Regions from separate parts of the Arthrobacter sp. NPDC080082 genome, predicted to be linked through region 1. Evidence: riboswitches for the same ligand, from Rfam matches in the RefSeq annotation. Region 1 holds a riboswitch; the other holds the start of a gene.
The links. Region 1 has a riboswitch for cyclic di-AMP ahead of AB0O44_RS08735 (hypothetical protein). Riboswitches for the same ligand answer to the same signal wherever they lie in the genome.
Positions count from the first base shown of each region.

Region 2: it holds a riboswitch for cyclic di-AMP, as region 1 does, so the genes downstream of both, AB0O44_RS11870 (glycoside hydrolase family 16 protein) here and AB0O44_RS08735 (hypothetical protein) in region 1, are expected to answer to the same signal.

Region 1 covers NZ_JBFBKQ010000003.1:388,719-392,924, forward strand. Annotated here, with positions in the region: gene AB0O44_RS08725 (phosphatase PAP2 family protein) at 1-666, shown strand, start outside; gene upp (uracil phosphoribosyltransferase) at 679-1,314, shown strand; gene AB0O44_RS08735 (hypothetical protein) at 1,434-2,180, opposite strand; cyclic di-AMP (ydaO/yuaA leader) riboswitch at 2,179-2,366, opposite strand; gene AB0O44_RS08740 (glycosyltransferase family 39 protein) at 2,577-4,206, opposite strand, start outside.
Region 2 covers NZ_JBFBKQ010000005.1:170,184-174,389, reverse strand. Annotated here, with positions in the region: gene AB0O44_RS11875 (class II glutamine amidotransferase) at 1-392, opposite strand, end outside; gene AB0O44_RS11870 (glycoside hydrolase family 16 protein) at 445-1,500, opposite strand; cyclic di-AMP (ydaO/yuaA leader) riboswitch at 1,507-1,657, opposite strand; gene AB0O44_RS11865 (AarF/UbiB family protein) at 1,832-3,541, opposite strand; gene AB0O44_RS11860 (PadR family transcriptional regulator) at 3,547-4,086, opposite strand; gene AB0O44_RS11855 (polysaccharide deacetylase family protein) at 4,191-4,206, opposite strand, start outside.

The DNA of each region.
Region 1 (4,206 bases):
CGGCTCCGCAGCCCCGGCCTGGATGCGTTCGTCACCGGGTTCACCAACATCGGCGGCGGCATCGGCATGCCGATCCTGGCCAGCATCCTCACCGCGCTGTTGATCTGGCGGACCCGGACCTGGCGCCCGCTCATCCTCATCGGCGGGGCGGCCGCCGTCTCCGTCACCGCTACCTCCCTGGGCAAGAAGCTCATCGGACGCACCCGCCCCGACCACGCCGATGCCGTCCCGCCCTACGAAAACTCGCCGTCGTTCCCCAGCGGCCACACCCTGAACACCACCGTGGTGATCTCACTCGTGGTGTACCTCACCTGCCTGCAGGTCCAGCGCACCATCGCCCGGGTGGGATTGATCACGGCCGGGGCGCTCTTCATCATCGCGATGGGCATGAGCCGGGTGTTCCTAGGCCATCACTGGATGACCGACGTGATCTTCGGCTGGGCGCTCGGCCTGGGCTGGGTGGGCATCGTGATCCTGGCGCATCGGCTGTTCCACGTGATCAGGCACCGGGAACGGACCGGCCCGGCGCCCACCTTCGACAACGGCCAGCGCCTGCGCGAGAAGGCGCCGGACGGGCACCACGACGCCGAAACGGCGCATCGTCGCGGGGCGGCGGACGAGGCCGGGACACCCGGCGGGCGGGGGCGGTCCGAAGCGTCCGGATGATAGTTTTGACCCATGCGCACTCTCGTTGTCGACCACCCGCTGGTGGCCCATAAGCTCACCGTTCTGCGGGACAAGAACACCCCGTCACCCGTCTTCCGCCAGCTCACCGAAGAGCTGGTCACGCTGCTGGCGTACGAGGCAACCCGCGACGTCCGCACCGAACCGGTCACCATCGAGACCCCGGTCAGCACCACCATCGGCACGGCCTTCACCAAGCCCACCCCGCTGGTGGTCCCGATCCTCCGCGCCGGCCTCGGCATGCTCGAGGGCATGACCAAGCTGGTCCCCACCGCGGAGGTCGGCTTCCTGGGCATGGCCCGCGACGAGGAAACCCTGGACATCATCACCTACGCCGAGCGGCTCCCCGAGGACCTGACCGACCGTCAGATCTTCGTCCTGGACCCCATGCTGGCCACCGGCGGCACCCTGCGCGAGGCGATCAAGTTCCTCTTCAAGCGCGGCGCCTCCGACGTCACCTGCATCTGCCTGCTGGCCGCCCCCGAGGGCCTGGCCAAGCTGGAGGAAGAGCTCTCCGACGCCAACGTCACGATCGTGTTGGCCTCCATCGACGAGAAGCTGAACGAGAAGTCCTACATCGTCCCCGGCCTGGGCGACGCTGGCGACCGGCTCTACGGCATCGCCGGGTAGCGCGTCCGCTTTCCCTCGGGCCGCTGAACGGGCCGCCCGGGGATACAGCAAAGGCACCGGATCTGACGAGATCCGGTGCCTTTGCTGTATCTGCGCGGGGTGGCGTCAGCCTTGGCGGCTTAGTACCAGTTGTTCGCGTAGTGGAAGTTCAGGGCGCCGCAGGGGGAGCCGTACCGTTCCTGCACGTACTGCAGGCCCCAGTTGATCTGGGTGCGGTAGTTGGTCATGTAGTCCGCGCCGGCGCTGGCCATCTTCTCGGCCGGGAGGGACTGGACCACGCCGTAGGCACCGCTGGACGGGTTGGTGGCCGTGGTCTTCCAGTCCGATTCGCGGGTCCAGAGCTTCATCAGGCACTGCATCTCGCTCGGGGCCCAGCCGTGGGCCGGCAGCTGCGAGGCGGCGTAGGCCTGTGCGCCGGCGGGATCGTCGACGGCCACTGGCTGCGGGGCCGGGGCGGGTGCCGCGGCGGGAGCCGGAGCAGCCGGTGCGGGGGCCGGCGTGGACGGAGCGGGGGTGGACGGAGCCGGGGTCTCGGGGGTGACCTTGGAGGCCTGGGCTTCGACGCTGGCCGGTGCCGTGGCCGGGGTGTAGCTGCCGAGCCGTTCCAGGTCGGAGAGCTGCAGGGCCGGGGCCTGGGTGGCGGTCGCGACCGGGGCGGTGGTGCCGGTGGCCTGGCCTGCGGCGCCGGCGCCCAGCAGCACGGCGGCCGCGGTCAGCGCGACGGCGGTGAGCTTGCCCTTGGAGCCAAAGCTGGCGCGGCCTCGGGTGGCCGAGCCCTGGGCCGGGTCGGCGCGGTGGCGCGCGACGTCGGCCGAGGAGGTGCGTTTAGCGCCTTTTAGGCGCACGGGTGCCTTGTGTTCAGTCATGTTCGCCTCTCAACGCCTACGGAGTTAGCTGTCGGGTTCGGAAGAGAAATCCGGCCGCTCGGATGATCAACGAGTCGGCTTAACCCCAAGGGGTGCATGGATGCAGGTGCCCGGGAACTCTGGGTTCCCCGTCTCTGCCTCAATCCATGGAATCCGGGAAGCGGCAGAGTTTGGCGTCAGACCCGGATATGCGGCCAGATCGATGGCCGCACCATAAAAACGGTACCGGACTTTCTCCCTCATGTCACATTTAGGTAACGCCGCGGTGTGGCTGGTTGCCGATTTGCAGTGGGCGGGTCCTGTGTTTCGGGCCGTTTCGACGGTTCCCTGCATGCCCGACGCTTGGAGACGTCTACGCGGCAGGGAACCGTCGAAACGGCGGACCGTCCGGGGCGGCTACTTCGCCAGCAGGTACACCGTGGTGCCGCCGACGCTCTGGGCGGGGTAGGTGGCCGTCACCCAGTCGGCGATCCTGGCGGCGTCGTCGGATCCGCTTTCGCCCTGCATGGTGCGGCCGGCGATGAAGTAGTGGATCCGGCCTTCGGCGACGTACTGCTGGAACTGCTCGAGAGTGGGTGCGGGGTCGGTGCCGTTGAACCCGCCCACGGCCATCACGGGCAGCTGCGTGGCGAGCTGGTAACCGGCGGCGTTGTTGGACCCGACGACGGCGGCCGCCCAGGTGTAACGGCCGGCGTCCGTTTCGAGGGCATCCACCAAGGCAGACGACGGGGTGGTCGCGCCGAGGAGCCCGCCCATTCCGCCGCCCATGCCCCCGCCCTGGCCGCGGACGGTGCCGTTTGCCCCGTTGCCGTTTGCCCCGTTGCTGTTGGCCCCGGTGCCGTTGGTCGGGCCGAAGGGATTGCCCTGCGCGTTGCCCATGGCTCCGCCCGTGCCGCCGAACATGGCCGGCAGGCCCGCCCGGCCACCCACCGCAGGCCCCGCGCTGACGATCGAGCCGGAGTGCGCGGTGGCGGCGGTGGACAGCGAGTACGCCAGGGGACCGGCGAGGGCCGCGACGACGGCGAGTCCCGCCGTCGTACGTCCCAAGAGCGCCGCTGTCGGGCCGCCAGGGGACAGCGGGCCAGTGGTCCCGGCGGCGGACGCGCCGGCGACCCGGGCCCGGACGGCCGGAACCATCACCCCGACGGCCGCTGCCAGCGCCACGGCCAGCACCAGCCAGCGCAGCCACGGAACGAACGCGGGCGTGCGGCCCAGCAGCTCGAAAGCCATGAAACCGGCCGCGGCCACCGCGGCGGCGAGCGTCCCGGCGGCACCGGGTTGATCCCGCCGCTGCCACAGCAGCACCGACCCCAGACCGGCCAACCCGGCGACCCCCGGGGCCAGCGCCACCATGTAATACGGGTGGATGATGCCGGCCATCAGGCTGAACGTCAGCCCGGTGACTAGCACCCAGCCGCCCCAGACCACCACGGAGGCGCGGACGGCGTCGGTCCGTGGCGCCCGCCGGCCCAGCCACAGCAGCCCAGCCGCCAGCAGCAGCACCGACGGCAGCAGCCAGGCGATCTGCCCGCCGAACTCGCTGTTGAAAAGCCGGAGCAGGCCGGGGGTGCCCCAGCCGTTGCCGCCGCCGACGCTCCCCGTCTCGTCCCCGCTGAGCCGGCCCAGGCCGTTGTAGCCCAGGGTCAGTTCCAGGATGGAGTTGCCCTGCGAGCCGCCGATGTAGGGCCGGTCAGCCGCCGGGGTGAGCTCGACGGCGGCCAGCCACCAGCCGGCCGCCACCACCATCGCCGCTCCCGTGGCGAGCAGGTGCAGCAGCCGCCGGCCCAGGCCGGCGCGTGCGGCGAGCAGGTAGGCCGCGGTGAAGCCCGGGACCACCAGCAGCACCTGCAGCTGCTTGGTCAGGAACCCGAAGCCCAGCAGCACCCCGGCCAGGAGCAGCCAGCGCAGCCGGGCGTCCTGGATGGCGCGCAGCACCGCGTAGGCTGCGGCCGTCATCAGCAGGACCAGCAGGGCATCCGGGTTGTTGAAGCGGAACATCAGCACGGCCACGGGGGTCAGGGCCATC
Region 2 (4,206 bases), on a different contig from region 1:
TGCCCCCGGACCAGGTCGGCGACACCGAACTCCGCGAGCCGTGCGTCCAGCCGGTCCAGGTCACCGAAGGCGCCGTTGTGCGCGAACAGCCGCCCGTCCTGCTCGAACGGGTGGGTGTTGGCCACGGTGTGGGCGCCGGTGCTGGCGTAGCGGACATGCGCGAGGAACGTGGTGCTCCGCAGCGTCCTGGCCTCCCGGGCGAAGGCGTGGTCCTCCCACGCCGCGAGCGGCTGTTTCGCCACGTGCGGCTGTCCGAACTCGTCGAAGGTGCCGATGCCCGCCCCGTCCGGCTCGCGCCGGCTCTGGACGGACAGGCTGTCCGGCGCGTCGAGCAGCCAAAACGTGGCGCGGACCGTTCGGGCGCCGGCGTGGAGCCCGAACAGTCGGCACATGGTGGCTCCTCCGTGGTTTACGCGGCGTTATGGGAGCCAGTGTACGTCCGGGCTACTGCCAGGCGCGGACGTAATCCACCAGGACCTGCGACGCCGGGCCGTAGGCCGGGTTGGTCGAGGAGGCACCGACGTTCAGGACCAGGTACTGCGGGGCGTTGCCGTCGTTGGTCGGGTAGGACTTGACCTTGACGCCGTCGAAGTAGACGTCCGAGGAGCTGGCCATCCGGTGCAGGCCGAAGGTGTGGTACTCGTTGGCCCAGTTGCCCCCCACGCCGCCCTGGTTCTGGGCGCCGCTGGTGGAGTGGTAGTTGACCGTCATCTTGGCCTTGAGGACCTCGGCGATGTCGTTCTCGCCGGTGGCGGGCCAGGACTGGCCGGTGGACCAGAATGCCGGCCAGTTGTAGAGGCCGTTGGCGTTGCCGGGGAACTTGATCCGGGCCTCGACGTAGCCGGTGGTGAACTGGTAGCCGGTGCCGGCGCCGCCGCGGGGGTTGGAGGAGACCAGCGCACCGGAAGTGGCCGACGCCAGGTTCAGGACCAGGTTGCCGTTGCTGACCGAGACGTTGGCGGGGCTGGTGCTGACCTTGTTCATAGTTCCGCAGCCGGGCGCGAACCAGCAGGCGGCCCACTTGTTGGTATCCAGGCCGGCGCCGTTGAAGTCGTCGTTGAAGGCCAGGGACCAGTTGCCGGGGACACCCAGGGGAGCGGGGCCGCCGGTGGAGGCTACGGCGAGGGCGGGTGCCGGGGCGGCCTGCACCGCGGCGGGCGCGGGGGCGGCTGCCGGGGGAGCGGCCTGCACCGGTGCGGGGGCCGCGGTGGTTGCCGGGGCGGCGGCCGCCGTGCTGGCCGGTGCGGCCGGTGTTGCCGACGGCGAGGCCGGGGCGGAGGCGGGGGCGGCCTGGGAGACCTCCGACGCCTGCGCCTGGGTCAGGCTGTTCAGGGTGGCCTGGCCGAGTGAACCGAGGCCGACGACGGCGACGGCCGCCGCGGCGGCGAGGGACAGGACGCGGGGGGACTTCAGCCGAAGGGCGGTGCGTCGAAGGGGGGAGGGAGCGGACTGGTCACGACGGCGCGCGGGGGCGCACGTCTGATCCTGGGGTGCAGACATGGAAGGTTTACCTCTCAACGCCTGCGGAGTTAGCTGTCGGGTTCGGATGAGGTCATCCGGCCGTGGGACACCACGGCTTCACCCCGAGGGCAGGCCAACGCCATACCCGGGACACTTGGGTCCCCCGCCTCTGCCTTATATCTAGCGGATCCCGGGCGCGGCAGAGCTCAGCGACGCACGGAATTGGGACCAACGTTGACGGTCCACCCGTCGACCGTACGGCATCGAGCCGGTTAATCACAATTAAGTAACGGCAGTCACCGGCCTCCGCGTGGCGGCTTGAGATGCAGCCGGGCCGCGTCAGCGGCGGGCTTAGGGAACAAAGCGGCGGTCAGGGTCCGCGGCGTCCCGGCCAGGCGGAATGCAGCAGCGGGAGCACGGAGACGGCCAGGAGTGCCGTTCCGAGCACCGGGTCGTCGTGCCGGAGGATGGCGCCGGCAATCAGCAGGGCGGCGAAGAGGAGGGCGGACACCGCGCGGCGCACGGTGCGGTCCAGCCGGGCCACCTGGCGCTCCAGCCGGGGGTTGCCCACGGTCAGGGAACCCTCCTCGGCGCGCGCCGCCAGCCGGTCGAGGCGCTGCGGCAGGCGGAAGGCCACCGCCGCGGCGTCGAAGACCTGGCGGCCGGCGTCCTGCAGGAGGTTTCCGCGCTCCTCGCGCAGCAGCCGTGCCGCGTACGGCTCCACCGAGTCCCAGAGGTTGAAGCGCGGGTCGAGGGAACTGCACACCCCGGAGGTGAGCGACATCGCCCGGATGATGAGCAGGAAATTCTCCGGGACCTGAAACGGCAGCGAGCGGACCAGTTCGCCGAACTCGTTGGCGAAGGCCAGGAACTCCCGCGGGTCCACCTCGCGCAGTTCGGCGAAGCCCATGCCGCCGAAGCGGGTGAACAGCCGGGACATGGCCCGCTCCAGTTCGGCGGTATCCGCCGTGGGCAGCAGCACCCCGATCTCGCCGATCGCAGAGACCAGGCCTCCGCCGTCGCGCGCGGCCGCCGCGATGAGCAGCTTCCGCAGCCCGCTCCGGGTGCCCGGGGGCACCTCGCCCATCATGCCGAAATCGATGAACGTCAGCCGCCAGGGCAGCCCTCCGGCGCCGGGGGCCGGGGTGACGAAGATGTTCCCCGGGTGCGGGTCGGCATGGAAGAACCCGGTGGTGAAGAGCTGGTCGAACATCACCGATGCGAAGAGCGGAGCCACCTCCACGGGGTCTATCCCCGTGGCGCGGAGGCCGTCCGTGTCCGTGATCTTGATGGCGGTGACGTCTTCCAGGGTCAGGACCCGGCGGGTGGTCCGTTCCCAGGCGACGCGGGGGACCGCCACCCGCTCGTCGCCGGCGAAGTCGGCGTCGAACCGCTCGGAGTTGGCCGCCTCCTGCAGGTAGTCGACCTCCTCGAGGCTGGTCTGGGCGAACTCCTCCACCAGGGAGGGCATGTCCGCCCGGTCCGAGACCAGCCGGAAGTGGCTCAGCCAGCCGCCCACCCGGCGCAGGGCGGCCAGGTCGACGTCGACGATCGCCTCGATCCCGGGGCGCTGAACCTTCACCACGACGCCGCTCATGCCGGCATCCTCCGCCGCCGCGGGCAGCAGCGTCGCGCGGTGCGCCTGCCCGAGGGACGCCGCGGCGATGGGCGTCTCCTCGATGACGGCGAAGATGTTCTCCAGCGGTGTGCCCAGTTCTGCCTCGGCCAGGTCCCGGATGGCCGGGAACGCGACCGGGGGAACCTCGTCCTGGAGGTCCTCGAGTTCCCTGGTGATCTCCGGCGGGAGGACGTCCAGGCGCGAGGAGAGGAACTGGCCCACTTTGATCATCAGGCCGCCCAGCTCCACGGCCAGGGCGCGGAAGCGCCGGGCGAAGCGGATCATCCGTCGGGTCCGGCTGCGCTCGGTGATCCGTCGCAGGCCCAGGCGGGGGAGCAGCAGCTCGTGCCACCAGGTCACGGCGAGGTGCCAGGCCGCGAAGCGCAGGATCCTCCGGTAGCGGGCGCGGGTGCTCCCTGTCCCGGCCGCCGGGTCCGCCCGGGCCCGGCCAGCCTCCGCCACCCGCGTCAGTCCTGGGCCAGGATCGAGTACAGCCGGCGGCGCGCCTCGTCCAGCACGGCCACGGCCTGCTTGACCTGCTCCGGCGTGCCGGTGCGGCCCACCTGGGATGCGGCCTGGGCCAGCTCGATGCCGGCCTTCGGCAGTGCCCCGAAACCGGGGGCCTGGTCCGCGTCGGCGGACTCCCAGGGAGCGGAGGTGCCGCCGGAGACCTCTTCGCGGCCGGCGTCCGTCAGGGAATAGATCTTCCGCCCGTTGGACTCCTCGGCGCGGATCAGGCCCTCGTCGGCCAGCAGCTGCAGGGTCGGGTAGACGGAGCCGGCGCTCGGCTTCCAGCTGCCGCTGCTGCGCTCCTCGATCTCGCGGATGATCTGGTAGCCGTGCATGGGCCGCTCCGCCAGGAGCGCCAGTACGGCCGAGCGGACCTCGCCGCGGCCGGCGCGGCTGCCGGTGCGCTTTTCGAAGCGTGAACGCAGGTCCTCGACGGCCTGCCACATGCCATCAAAGCTGGGGGCGCCGAAACCGCCCATCGGGTATGAGTTACGCATGATGCTCTCCTCCAGGGGTTCGCTAACGATACTTAACGATACGTCCCGATATGCGGAAACAACAGGGTTGCGCTGTGGGCGATAGGGCTGCGGGTGTGGGAGCCTCAGGCGGCTGCGGGC